DNA from 2 places in the Vallitalea maricola genome. Region 1 is predicted to be linked to the other one. Evidence: riboswitches for the same ligand, from Rfam matches in the RefSeq annotation. Region 1 holds a riboswitch; the other holds the start of a gene.
The links. Region 1 has a riboswitch for glycine ahead of gcvT (glycine cleavage system aminomethyltransferase GcvT). Riboswitches for the same ligand answer to the same signal wherever they lie in the genome.
Positions count from the first base shown of each region.

Region 1 (7,503 bases):
TGTCCTAGGAAGTATTTCAGATTATTCATCATGTAGATTATTAGATATTGGGTGTGCTACTGGACATATGGCTGGAACTATTGCTGCAAAAGGTGTTGAAGTCGTAGGAATTGACCTTAATTCTGAAATGATAAAATACGCAGCGAAAAATTTTGAAGAGGACAATATATCCTTTCAAGTTATGGATATGTTGAAAATAGAAGAGAAATTGGGGAATAGTAGTTTTGATATCCTTACTTGCTTTGGTAATACATTAGTTCACTTGACTAATGAAGAGGAAATCTTCGAAGCTTTAAAGAATATGAAGGCTGTTCTAAAAGCTAATGGAAAGCTTTTGATTCAGATATTGAATTACCAGTATATCTTAGATAAAAGTATTAAAGAGTTACCGATTATAGAAAATGAGTTTATCAAATTTGAAAGATTCTATTCTGAACAAATAAGGGATGAAAGATTAATTTTTGAGACAAGATTAACTATAAAAGATACAGGAGAGATAATTTCAAATGAAATATACCTCTATCCTTTATTGGAAAAACAACTAAATACTTATCTTGAAAAACTAGGATTTCGAAATATTAGGTTCTATAAGAATTTTAATAGAGAACCTGTATCTTATAATCATCTGCCTTTGATTGTAGAGGCGACATTAGGTGAATAAAGATACAGGTGAAAAAGAGTATTATAATATTTAATTAACTGATTTATTGTTATCTTTGTATTTTTTGTTATTTCTTTTGATTTCAATTATAGGTTTTCTAAGGAGTATATTAGAAAGAGCTTTTCCATTATAAGGAATGAGAGGCCATGTATATCGCATACCACTGAAGGTTTCGGTCGTTCCGATAATGATAAGTATGATTATTATACCGGCAAAAAATCCATATGCATTGAATAAACCAGTCAGCAATAATAGGAATAGTCTAAACAAACGTATTGCTAGTGCAAATTCAATGCTTGGAGAAGCAAAGGTGCATATTCCTACAATCGCCATATACAATATGGTTTCTGGTATGAACCAACCTACATCTACAGCGAATTGACTAAGAATCAAACCACCGATTATACCTAGAGAAGTAGATAAGGTATTAGGGGTATGAATTGATGCAATCCTTAACATATCAAGACCTATTTCTAATATGATGAATTGAATGAATAAAGGTATGTTACCAACTTCTTCTGGGCCAACAAACTTTAATGCTTCAGGCAGATACGATGGGTTTAATGCAAACATTAGCCAAAGCGGTGATAATACTGTTGCTATCAAAATGGACAAAAACCTTATCCATCTTATATATGTTCCTATTAACGGATTTTGATAATAGTCTTCCGAATGTTGAGTGAAATGAAAGAATGTTGTAGGAAGCAATATTACACTTGGTGATGTATCTACTATAATAGCAATATGACCTTCGAGTAGATGAGCTGCAACAACGTCAGGTCTTTCTGTAAAACGTACTTGTGGCATTGGGTTATACCATTTTTTCTTTATTAAAAGTTCTTCAAGAGATTTTTCAGCCATGATAAGGGATTCAACTTGAATATTATCGATTTTTTTATGGAGATCATCAAGTAATTTGTCGTTAACCAAATCTGCAATATAACCAATCGACACATCTGTTTTAGAACGTTTTCCGATTGTAGTCATTTCAAAGATTAATCGAGAATCTCTTACTCTTCTTCTTATTAATGCAGTATTGAATATCACTGTTTCAACTAATCCATCACGAGAACCACGTGTTACTTTTTCAAGATCCGGTTCTTCTGGACCTCTTGCAGGATAAGATCTAGCATCAATTATTATACCCTCAGATTGATTTTCTAATATTAAACCAACTGCTCCTGATAGTACAGAATCTCTAATAGTATCATAATCATCGAAGGTTTCAACTTCTATATATCCTATATGACTTGATATCCATTGTTTCAAATCATTTATAGTTGTATTCTGTGAAGGAAGGTTTTGAAGGTTTTCTAGTAACCATAACATTATATCGTCTTTTGCAAATCCATCTATAAAGACAAGATATCCTTTTGTATTGCCAAAAGTAATATCTCGTCCAATGATATCAAAACTTTTTTTGATAGGTAGTATTTTATTGATCACATCTATATTTTTTGTCAGGTTTTTCGATAATCTCATTATAATCTCCTATCCTAAGAATTCAGGTTTTCTTGTGTGGTCAGAGCGAACAGCTTTTTGGAGTATAGTAAAGTCGAATTGGTCAGGATTAAGGTTGAAATCACATGGGAATTTGGTGCCACAATTTTCACATTGGATGTATTGAAAAGAATCTCCATTTTCCCTAGTATCAAATTCAAAAGATACATTCTTATCATTTTGCGGTATATTATTATCACCTGTACCTATTTTATAAGAATAGGTGAAGGTAGCTTGATGTTTTGCCATTAAATTAGTAGAATTACAAACAGGGCAACGTATAGAATTATTTAAATTCATTGAATCACTTCCTCGATTAATTATTTTATATAATCATATAATAAGTATTACCAATTTCTAAGTCATATATGTTGTTTTAGCAAAAAAGTAAAATAAGGACAAAATATTTATAAAAAAATAAGTATAATATGTAAATTAACAAGACAAAATAAAACAAAAAATAAACAAGAATAAACAATATTTTGTAGAAGTATTAGTATATCATTATTTGGAAGTATATTATTAATGGTACAAGGTTAAGGAGGCTTTTATACTATGCTAGATAGAAAATGGACCATGTATATTCTACATCATTCACACACTGACATCGGTTATACTGATTTACAAGAAAGAATTATTTATACTCATGTTGATTACATCAAGTCGGCAGTAAATACAATCAAAGAAGGCTATAAGAATGGAACAATCGATAAAGACTTCAAGTGGAATTGTGAAACATACTATTGTGTAGAAAGATTCTTAGAGGAAGCTACAGAACAAGAGAAAAATGATTTCTATGATGTAGTAAAATCTAATAATATTGGATTATCTGCTACGTATTTGAATTTTAATGATTTAGTTGATAAGGAAGTATTAAACAAAAGAACAAAAGAAATGGTTGATATTTTTGGTGAACAGGGAATTGATGTAAAAGTAGCCATGAATGCAGATGTCAATGGAATTTCTCTCGGAACATTTGATGTATTATTGGATAATAATATCGAATTTTTATTTACTAACATTCATACTCATCATGGAATGTACCCTCTTTATCAAAATCAAAAACCTTATTATTGGGAAAATAAAGATGGTAAAAGATTATTAGTATTCAGCGGAGAACATTACAATTTGGGTAATGCTTTAGGTATAATCTATAACAAGAACATTAATTTCATGACAGAAAACTATTTCGGCAAAACTCAGCCTCAAAATCATATTGATGCACTTAAGCATAATATAGATAATTATCTTGAACAATGCGCTGAAAATGGATATGATTATAACTTTATTCCTGCCTGTGTATCAGGTGTGTTTAGTGACAACGCTCCACCAAATACAGATATTATAAGAACTATAAAAGAGTTTAATGATGTCTATGGTGATGAGATTGAACTTCAAATGGTAACAGTGCAAGAATTCTATGATAAGATTAAAGACCAAGTAAAAGATGCACCAGTTTATACAGGTGATTTAACAGATTGGTGGGCTAATGGTGTGGGAAGTACACCATATGCAGTAAAACACTACAAAGAAGCTCAAAGAATGTACCATTTATGTAAAAGATTAGATAAAGATGGTGACATAAGTAATGAAAAATTAGTAAGAGAAGCAGAAGACAACATGTTACTATTTGCTGAACATACTTGGGGTCATTCTTCTACAATTACTAATCCTTATGATACAATGGTGCAGAATCTAGACATTAGAAATATAAGCTATGCATCTAAGGCACATGAGGCTTCAGCTAAAGATCTTAATAGAATTACTCATAAAAAAGGTGACAAACTTCGTTATTATGATCTAAGTGGTAAGATAAAAGCAATTAATCCATCCAATACAAGATGTAAAAGCATTGTAGAATTCTATATAGAAGTATGGAAATATCAAGGTGTCAAAGTTATTTGTGAATCTACAGGTGAAGAAATGAAGGCTCAGATGTCTTCTCATCCAAGAGGTGTTCTAATCAGCTTTGTAGACACTTTTGAAGCTAATGAAGAAAAAGTCTATAGTTATGAAGAAGTTCTTCAAAAAGAAATTGTTAATACAAGAGTTGCTTATGTAGGAGCAGAAAGAGTCAAAGATATCGTTAATGATTACGATACAACAAATTATAAAATTCCTTATGGCATAGAAAATGATTACTTCAAAATATCTTATGAAATAGGTAAAGGAGTAACTTCCTTCTACAATAAGGTTGATAAGGTTGAGATGCTAAAAGATGGAGATAGTGCATTCTTCACTCCTATCTATGAAAAAACACCAGTAAAAACAGATGTATATGAAGAAAGAAGATTATTAGGTAGAAATATACGTGGTCTTCATGCAGAAAAATATATTGGAAAATTAGTTTATATTAAGATCATTGATAATGGCGAGATATTTACAACTGTTGAACTTATATATGAATTGGAAGGGACTTATTTTAGTTCTGTAGTTATAAAACTATATAATACTCTACCAAAATTAGAGTTTAAATACAAAATAGCCAAAACATTATCTACAGATATTGAAAGTGTATATCTACCATTAACACTTGATAATCTTGATGCAACAAAATATATTGATAAAAGTGATGCTGTCATGAGACCAGGTATCGATCAGATTCCAGGTACTTGTATGGAATATTATCTTGTTGATAATGGCTTGATATATGAATCAGACAAGAATACTATCTTAATCCAAACAAAAGACACACCACTTATATATATGGGAGAATTAAAACATCATCCAATAGTTCTTTGTGACAACAAGGAAGAGAACAATAAAAGAGATGTGTACTCATGGATTATGAACAATACATGGGAAACTAATTTCAAAATGGATTTATCAGGTATAACTGAATACTGCTATACTCTAGACCTTGTTGAAACAACTAATGCACGAGAAAGCTTTAATAGAATGAAAGATGAAAGTTTTGGTATAATCACCTTTATGATTAATGATTAGCGATCAGGTGTTTGCTTTTATTAATATTTATTAATATATTTTATAAAAACACTTGAAAAATTTCTGATAATACATTAATATGAAGTTATAAATGATGAGTGTAACTTATTAAACTCATTAACATATATATTAGTATATAATATGATTAAAAGAATAATTAAATAATGAATCCTATGGGAAAATTGCGAGAGATACCTATTTAAGGAGCCGAAGAAGCAACATAGAAATAGCCATATTTCTATAGAATCTTTCAGGCAAAAGGATCGTAATTGGATGGGAATTCTGGAAAGCTTTTTGAAAGCACCGAAGGAGCAATATCTTAATGATAGAATCTCTCAGGTAAAAATACAGGATAAGAGGCATTTACATTAAAATGCTCTCTTATCCTTTTTTATATTTAATTATACTATCCAATAATGCTTAAAAGGTATGGCTAGATTACCGAGCGAAGATAGTATAGGGGAATATGGAGCAGTGAGCCAGGACGGCGAACTCAGCTTTTTAAACATGGACGTTTAATTAGCTGACGAAATATTCCCCTATACTATCTGAACGACTGTTATGCTATATGGTTTTTAAATCATAATACTAATATATTCTATATAAGTCCAATTAAATAATTGTTATATAGCGGCAATTATTTATATCTATTAGACTTATGAAATCAAGAAAAATATATTGAGCTTATTTAAATTGGGTGTATAGATGCTTAAGTTCAATATATAGATTAGGGAGGTTTACATATGGAACAAAGTAAAAGAACAGCTTTATACAATACTCATAAGAAATATAATGGAAATATAGTTGATTTCGCAGGTTTTGAACTTCCATTATATTATGAGAGTATTCTTGAAGAGCATAATGCTGTAAGAAATAATGCAGGGATGTTTGACGTAAGTCATATGGGCGAAGTTACAGTTAAGGGAGAAGAGGCAGAAAAATACATACAGAATCTAGTTACCAACGATATATCAGTTATTACTGATAATGGAGTTATGTATACACTTATGTGCTATGAAAACGGTGGTGTAGTAGATGACTTGTTAGTCTATAAATATAATACCACTGACTACCTCCTTGTCATTAATGCAAGCAATATTGAAAAAGACTACAATTGGATGGTAGAGCAAAAAGGTTCATTTGATGTTGATTTAGAAAATATTAGCGATGATGTAGCAGAAGTTGCACTACAAGGACCAAAAGCACAAGAAATACTCCAAAAATTGACAGACACTGATTTACAGGCAATCACATTTTTTAGATTCAATGAGAACGTGTTAGTCAATAATAACAAATGTATTGTATCAAGAACAGGATATACAGGAGAAGATGGTTTTGAAATATATACTTCTCTAGACAATATAGTCAATATATGGGAAGCAATAATGGAAGCTGGTAAAGATGAAGGATTAAAACCTGCTGGGTTAGGTTGCAGGGATACACTTAGATTCGAGGTTGCATTACCTTTATATGGAAATGAAATAGATAAAGACATAACTCCATTAGAAGCATCTTTAGGATATTTTGTAAAATTAGATACAGATTTTATAGGTAAAGATGTGTTGATTAAACAAAAAGAGCAAGGACTATCAAGAAAACTTGTGGGTATTGAATTACTTGGAAAAGGTATAGCTAGACATGGTTATGATATTTTATCACCTGAAGGAGATAAGATAGGGGTTGTTACTACAGGTTATCAATCACCATCAGTAGGTAAAACTGTAGCTCTTGGTTTAATTGATATAGATTATACAAAAATGGGTACAGATGTAAGTGTTAAGATCAGGAAAAAACAAGTACCAGCTAAGGTAGTAAGCAAAAAATTCTACAAGAAAAATTATTCCAAATAGTTAACAAAAGAGGCTATGCCTTGTTTATATCTACACTAAATAATATAAAATAAATTTAGGAGGAATTAACAATGAAAATTATGGAAGATTATTATTACACTAAAAATCATGAATGGGTTAAAGTAGATGGGAATACTGCAATAATAGGTGTGTCAGATTACGCACAACATGCTATGGGTCAAATAGTTTATGTGGAATTACCAGAAGTAGATGATGAATTCGCTAAGGAAGATGCATTTAGTGTTGTAGAATCAGTAAAAGCTGCATCAGACATATATATGCCTGTTGGAGGTACAATAGTAGAGGTTAATGAAGATTTGGATGATGAGCCAGAATTAATTAATACTGACCCATATACTAATTATATCTGTAAGATTGAATTAGCTGATGAAAATGAAATAGAAGATCTTATGAATGCAAAAGAATACGAAGAGTTCTGCGATAAATAAAAATTAATATGTAAGGAGGTAGGTAGCTTATGTTTCCATATTTACCACATACAGAAGAAGATATAAAGAGTATGTTAGAAGTTATAGGGGTAGAGAG
Region 1 is NZ_BTPU01000017.1:35,512-43,014, forward strand. It holds gene AACQ14_RS05640 (class I SAM-dependent methyltransferase) at 1-661, shown strand, start outside; gene AACQ14_RS05645 (spore germination protein) at 692-2,143, opposite strand; gene AACQ14_RS05650 (hypothetical protein) at 2,153-2,461, opposite strand; gene AACQ14_RS05655 (glycoside hydrolase family 38 N-terminal domain-containing protein) at 2,717-5,107, shown strand; glycine riboswitch at 5,283-5,383, shown strand; glycine riboswitch at 5,387-5,461, shown strand; gene gcvT (glycine cleavage system aminomethyltransferase GcvT) at 5,851-6,957, shown strand; gene gcvH (glycine cleavage system protein GcvH) at 7,029-7,406, shown strand; gene gcvPA (aminomethyl-transferring glycine dehydrogenase subunit GcvPA) at 7,436-7,503, shown strand, end outside.

Region 2 (7,503 bases), on a different contig from region 1:
AAAGTCTACTACACTAAGAGCAAATTTTTCTCTTGAAGCCTGTGTAGCCGCAACATTATGAAATTCTGCTGATCTTGACCATCCTCCTACTGAAATAAGGATATTAGTATTAGGATATTGCTGCTTCAATTTTTTGAACTGACCTAAACATCCTTTGTAAGGTGAATCCCAAGGTTCTCCAAAAGATATACCCTTGGCTGCCCATTCATCAAAACATGCAATTTCCCCATTTTTAATATCTGCAAATGCATAATTTATATGAGTCACTTTATCCCATGGGATATCCGATGGTGCATATTGGTTATGTCCTGCATAAGCTCCCCATTCAGGATAATAGGCAACTATCCTTTTACCTGCTGGTGGAGGTGTTGGTGTTGGATTAATAATTCCAAGAGTGCCAAAATAATTAGAATAGAATGTTGAGAAATTATAATTATTATAAGCATCCCAATTAATTGACCATGTCATAATTCCTCTTAAGTCAGGATATCCTTCTGGTTTTTGTAACTGATACTGTCCATTGAACGATTGACCTTTTACAATATAGTCAAGAGCTTTTTTCATTTCAGTATTATTAATATAGCCACCCCCTGCCGCATTACTGCACGCAGGTATACCTATAGCTATCTGGTCTTCTCTTAGAGCTGGGAAAACATTATTAGGATTATTACCTACTGGAAATCCTTTTAATAACATCTCTGCCATTGCTACTTGAAAATCAGCAGTCCCTTGTGTATAAGACATACCATCAAGTCCAACCATAGAACCAGAATTATAATGCTGTACATGAATATAATCAAGCTCACTCCTAAGTGCATAGATAACAGGTAAATATGCTCCCCAAGAACCTCCATATGTACTATAACCACCTTGAACATAAACAGTTTCAGGTGCCATAGTTAAAACAAAATCATTACCAAAGTGATTGCGTATTGCTGTTATTGCATCAATTAAGTTAACTACCTTAGTTGTAGTTGGATTACTAAAATCTGTATCTCCAGCATCTAATGATAGTGAACTGCCCTCAAGATCGATATCCATACCATCAAAACCATAAGTCTCAATGATATTAATCATTGTTGATATAAATGTTTGCTTAGCTGTGTTATTAAGTAGCTCAACTGTTCCATTACTTCCTCCGATTGAAATTAAAACCTTAGTACCTCTAGCCTTCAATTCTTGAATATCTGATTTGAATTCTGCATCTGTTGCATTAAAAGGTGAAAACGCCATTGTATATGTATCACCTACTGGTTCTGCAAAAGCTACATTAACTACGTTGAAATCTGTAGTTACGTCCCTAAGTCTTATTACCCCCGAACCATTATCAAAATTATGCCAATATCCAACAACCACTCTTTCAAGATCTGAGGGACCTGGACCTGGATCTGGATTAGGGTCTGGGTTTGGGTCTGGATTTGGATCTGGATCTGGTGTTGTAGTTGCCAACCAAAGTGATGGAACATTAGGTGGCTCCCATCCTACTAATGAAGTATGATTCTGTCTGCATTCATAAACTGTACTATTATAAGTTACTAAATCCCCAACACTATAACTTACTCCAGTCTGCCATTCATTAATCTGTTGTGCCTGCGTACTAGTACATGTAATAGTTGTAAAAAGTAATAAAACTGCAATAATTAGAGTCATAAGATTGTGAAATTTCTTCATGCTAATCCTTCCTCCTATTTTTTATTTCTTTTGTCTCTTATAGGTTTTAATCTAGTCAATTTTAGTTAACTATTACTCTATGATTATATTTAATAGATTAATACATTAATTTATTAATGTATTAATCTATCTAAACAAAAAAATAAAAGGAGATTGTATATTATTTTTATAAAGTTTTCTAAAGGAAATAAAAAGATAAGTTTATTAAATACTGTTATTTTATTAAAATAATATCATACGTTAACTATAGATACTAGAAGATAATCTTGTTCTTTATTGCACAATATTGTCCATTTTCAAACAATTTAAAAAGCTTATGGATTAATAACATCCTAAGCTTTTCATAATAATTATTACTCTACATTTAATTTTACCTATCTATATCTTTCTTCCTTAAGAGTTCTAAAATACTGTTTAGTCTCAAATGATATGACTCCACTTAGACCAATGATTCCAATAAGGTTAGGTATTGCCATCAATCCATTAACGATATCAGCTATAACCCATATCAAGTCTAGTTTTAGGAACGCACCTACTCCTACTAATCCTATAAATATTAATTTGTATGGTACGATACCTTTTACCCCGAATAGATACTCCGTACATCTTTCACCGTAATAATTCCATCCTAGTATTGTTGTAAATGCAAAAAAGATAAGTCCAATAGTTAAGATGAATTCTCCACCAGCTATAGGTAATCCCTGTTTGAATGCCAAGTTAGTCATCTCAGCTCCTGCGAATTCTGATTTGAATGCCCCTGTCATAACCAATGATATACCTGTCATAGTACATATTATGATAGTATCAAAAAAAGTACCTGTCATAGATATAAGACCTTGTTTAACACATGAATCAGTTTTAGCTGCTGCAGCTGCTATTGGAGCTGACCCAAGTCCTGACTCATTGGAGAATACTCCTCTTGATATTCCGTTCTGAATAGCTTTCATAACTGTTGTACCTAAGAATCCACCTGCCGCCGCCATAGGTGTAAAAGCACTATTAATAATCAATGAGACTGCACTTGGTACTGATTCTATATTAAATATAATTATTGTAAGAGAAGCAATTATGTATAAAACAGCCATAACAGGAACAATGAATTCACACACACCTGAAATACTTTTTATTCCACCTAGTGTTACGAAAGTTACTAGCAATGTCAATACAACTGCTGTCACTGCTACAGGAACATTAAAAGTAATCTTCACAGCAGTTGTTATAGAATTTATCTGTGTGAATGTCCCTATACCAAAGAATGCAACACCAATACCAAATATAGCAAAAAGTTTAGCAAGAAATTTATTCCCTAGTCCTTTTTCTATATAATACATTGGTCCACCTGACATCTGACCATTCTCATCTATTACCCTGTATTTTACTGCTAACAGGGATTCAGCGTATTTAGTTGCCATACCAAAAAATGCAGCAATCCACATCCAGAAAAGTGCTCCTGGACCTCCTGCTTTTATAGCTGTTGCAACCCCGACAATATTACCAGTACCTATGGTCGCTGCTAAAGCAGTACATAAGGCAGCAAAACTAGATACATCACCATCAGCCTTATCATCTTTATCTTTTCCAAATAAATATTTCAGTGCTAGAGGCAGCTTAAAAACCTGTATGATTCCTAGCCTAATCGTTAGATATAATCCTGTTCCAACTAATAGTATAAGTAGTGGTGGTCCCCAAACCACACTATCAATTCTCTTAAATATTTCAATCATTGTATCCATCCAAAATCCTCCGTCTTTAATAATTTATGTCTTGTTATAGAAAAATATAGTATCTTTTTACAATAAAAAAAGCCAATGGTATGATTCCATGGCTTATTAATAAAAAAAGCCAAATCATATGATTTGACCTCTGGTTACAAAATATATTCTATAGTGAATATATCCTCTGTCCTTTTACCTGAGAGTTTCACTAATCATTCATTAGTTTTCCCCTTCGGTGCTCATTAAGAGTCTCTCCAGAGGTTCGTCCAAAAGCGGTCGATAATTCTTCCGCAATCTTCATCCGAACATATTTACTTTTACATACATATTATAACAGCATTTCTCATTTTGTAAATATAAAATTTTTAACAATTATAGAATATGTACTATGCTATAGTTTTTATATATGTCATCAATAATTGAACACCTACAGCTAATACAAGTGAACATACAGCTGTTATAGGTTTTACAGCACGTTCAGAAACATTTAATATCTTACCTTTTTTGTCTGCTTTTGCAATTAACATTATGATGAAGGCATTAACCAAGTTATTGATTATCAAGAATTTTAACAGATATTCTTGTGGACCTTTACTAATCATTCTAGATGGAATACCAATATTGAATAGAATCACTGCATCTAAAAAGTATATGATTCTCCAAGAAAAACCTGCTAATAATGCACTAGAAAATCCTATTTCCTTGTTTTTCTTAACACTCCATGCTACTAAAGCCATTACACTCAATCCTTCTAAAACTATAGCGAATGCTGGATTAATAACTTTTACTGGATGTGAGATAGGCATAAATAAATTGACTAATTTAATGATACCTGCTATCAAACTTGAATAAAAGATCACTGAAAAATTATTACTCTTCTTATAGGCTTTACGTAGAATACAATACCCTATAGGAAACATAACACAACCACTAATACCAATGGTACTTAAATTCAATAGATAACCAAGTGTGGCCTCTGTTATACCCCAAATTCCTCCAAAAAACAAAGCATAAATTAATGTACTTTTTAATTTGCCTTTCATTTTTAACACCCTCCAATAAATTTCATAATATTAAATTAATATATGAATATCAATTATATATTTTATATTTATTATATCACTTAATTTTGTTTTGTTCAATTATTTCAACATATTTTGCAATACGCCATTTATTATTATATTTTTAATAAAATGCGTATAATTATTAGCTGTTTTGAAAAAATACTTAATAATTAGTTGTCATTACTGAAAAAGACTAATAATTTTAATGCGACATTTTTCTTGCCGTATACATAGTTTATTTTTTACTATATAATATAAACAACTCAACTTTCTAATCATTATAGTATTAAGCATGATAACATATTTTTGGTGTAGAAGTTGAATAGCTGATATTTATGATAAATGAAGAAAGGAATATATGATATATGAATAATCTAGATTTCATCTATAATAGACATAGTGTTAGAAAATTTACTGACCAAGAGATTCCAATGGAAAATATAACTAAAATACTTGAAGCTTCCACATACTGCCCTTCAGCAAAGAATGTTCAGAATTGGCATTTTGTTGTTGTAAAGAACAAACAAAAGATTGAAGAGATCGCAAAATCCATTGAGAGAAAAAATAGCGAGATTGCTGATAAATTACATGATGAAAACAAAAAAACAGCTTTTACCAAGTTCGTTAGATTCGCTACTCTTTTCAGAAATGCTCCTGCTGTAATTCTGGTATATGCTAGTTCCTATATTCCAACTGGTCTTGATGAATTACAAGAAGCTGGTGGTTATGAGCAAGAAATAAATCACATAATTAGCATGTCACCACAGATGCAAAGTATAGGAGCATTAATAGAAAATTTAACTCTAGCTGCTACAGCTATGGGTTATGGTACTTGCTGGATGACAAGCGGCAACTATGCGGCTAGAGAAATATCAGAAGTTGTACAATTTACTAATAATGATTTTTACCTTGCCGCTATAGTTCCAATAGGAGTTCCTAATTTACCAATTAAAAGTCCCGGTAGAAAACCAATTCAAGAAGTAATTTCAATTATTGAATAATACTTTTAGGATATTAATCTACTTTATAAACTTTTAGATATAATTCGTCCCTTATACTATTGAATTCCTCCTCACTAATCTGTGAGGGATATGACATAATAAGTAGAGGTACGCTTTCTTTATTCTTATCATAGGCTGGTTGAACATAGTTATAGTTATTAAGTTTGAATCCTAGTCGTGTATAGAAGTCTATTCTTTTCTTGGCTTCTTGTGTATTTGGCTCTTCAACTTCTAATATTATCTTATTACTATCATCTATTATTTTCTTTATAGTCTTACTGCCATGACCTTTACCTCTACTATTTTTGTCAAAGGCCAAATGCTCAATATATACGAAATCGCTTAAATCCCAAGTTGTATAAAATCCTACGATTATATTATTATCTTTTACAGGATACAAATTGTATTCATCCTCTTTCATTATATCCATCTGCTGTTTCAGACTTCTACGTTCATTCTCTGGGAATGATTCACAATATATATTCCATATTACATCAAAATCTTCCATTTCAATCAGTTCTCCTTAAGTATTTTTGTAGATAGAAACTATTACCTCTTAATCTAAGTAAATTTCTTTTTTAATTGACCAATTTATGTTATCAATTTTACTAGACCACTCTTCTTTATTATCAATTTTTATAGTAATTTTTTCATCATCAATAAAATAATTCAGCTCACCATTATCAGTCTTATTTTTATCTAACTTTATTTCATACATTTTATCTGTATCTATTTCATAAAAGTAGACAATATCTTTTATTTGGTTTCCATCTTGTCCTTCTTTTGTGAATACTAGTGTATCATTAGTTGTTTTATATGAAACATACATATTGCTGGTTAATATAGTCTTGTCATCATCTACTCTGATTAAATTGCTATCATTATCCATGTATAATACAACTGTTTGTCCATAAATATCAGATATGCCGACTATATCATAAAAATTGTCTCCTATCACATCTTTTTTCAATGATGATAGATTTAATCTAACCAGCTCTCCATTAATGTTATTGTAATAGATGTTATCCTTTTTTGTTCCTATAAAATAACTAAAATCACTACATATCAATTTTGTATTATCATTTCTATTATCAACCATAATCAGTTCGTTTCTCTTTTCAAAAATGATATTGTTATTATAAATAGTTGTATAGCCTGAAACAGAATCTAATATTGTCTTAGGATTAATATTAAATCCATTAGTCAAATCAATTACCTTCAAACTATTATCCTCGTCCATGTAATATACTTTATTATTCAATGCATATATCAAATTTCCAGTTTTAATATCTTTTCTATTCATTGTGTCTATATCAATGATAGTCATACCTTCATGAGATGCAACTCCATTATTATTGCCTATTACACAATACTTTTCATTAACTATATACATATCTAGTGGGTCTCCTTCTCCACCCATACCAAATATTGATTTATAGAACTCTTTGACCTCTAGTGTATTTAAGGTAATTTTAAAAACTATGCTATCATCATTACTTATATAGACTGCATCATCAGTAATTGCTAGTGTACTGTCTGATGGATAAAAGAAGTCCACAGTGCTTTTAATTGTCCTATTAATCTTATCATATGTATATAAGGAGTTTTCTACTGCATATATTAGAGCCTTATCATCTTCGTATAATATCTCATCAGGTTTCTTATATTCTTTGTCAAATTTAAATATTCTAGTACACATGCTTCCACTGTCACCAGAGTAAATTTGATTATTATGCATGAATAAATGAGAAACCGCTCCTCCTTTTGGTATAACACTGATTAGTTCTTTTTTATTCTTATTATCTTTTATTTTATATAATAATTGGTTTTCAACAAAATACAATGTATCTGATTCACTCATCATTAATTGTACACTATCATTTGTAGACGTAATTTTATTAGTAGATTTATCCTTACAATAAAATCTTATTGGATAATTAGTACTATAATAAATATTTTTGTTTGTAACTGCATAATCTAAAACCATTTTTTTATCAATTAATTTATGCTCATCTTTTGAGTAACAATAAAAACCAAATTGTTCATCATATC
Region 2 is NZ_BTPU01000050.1:15,389-22,891, reverse strand. It holds gene AACQ14_RS14660 (glycosyl hydrolase family 18 protein) at 1-1,671, opposite strand, end outside; gene AACQ14_RS14655 (alanine/glycine:cation symporter family protein) at 2,046-3,404, opposite strand; glycine riboswitch at 3,561-3,654, opposite strand; gene AACQ14_RS14650 (hypothetical protein) at 3,773-4,429, opposite strand; gene AACQ14_RS14645 (nitroreductase family protein) at 4,816-5,451, shown strand; gene AACQ14_RS14640 (GNAT family N-acetyltransferase) at 5,465-5,959, opposite strand; gene AACQ14_RS14635 (hypothetical protein) at 6,008-7,503, opposite strand, start outside.
Region 2: another riboswitch for glycine. It lies ahead of AACQ14_RS14655 (alanine/glycine:cation symporter family protein); the one in region 1 lies ahead of gcvT (glycine cleavage system aminomethyltransferase GcvT).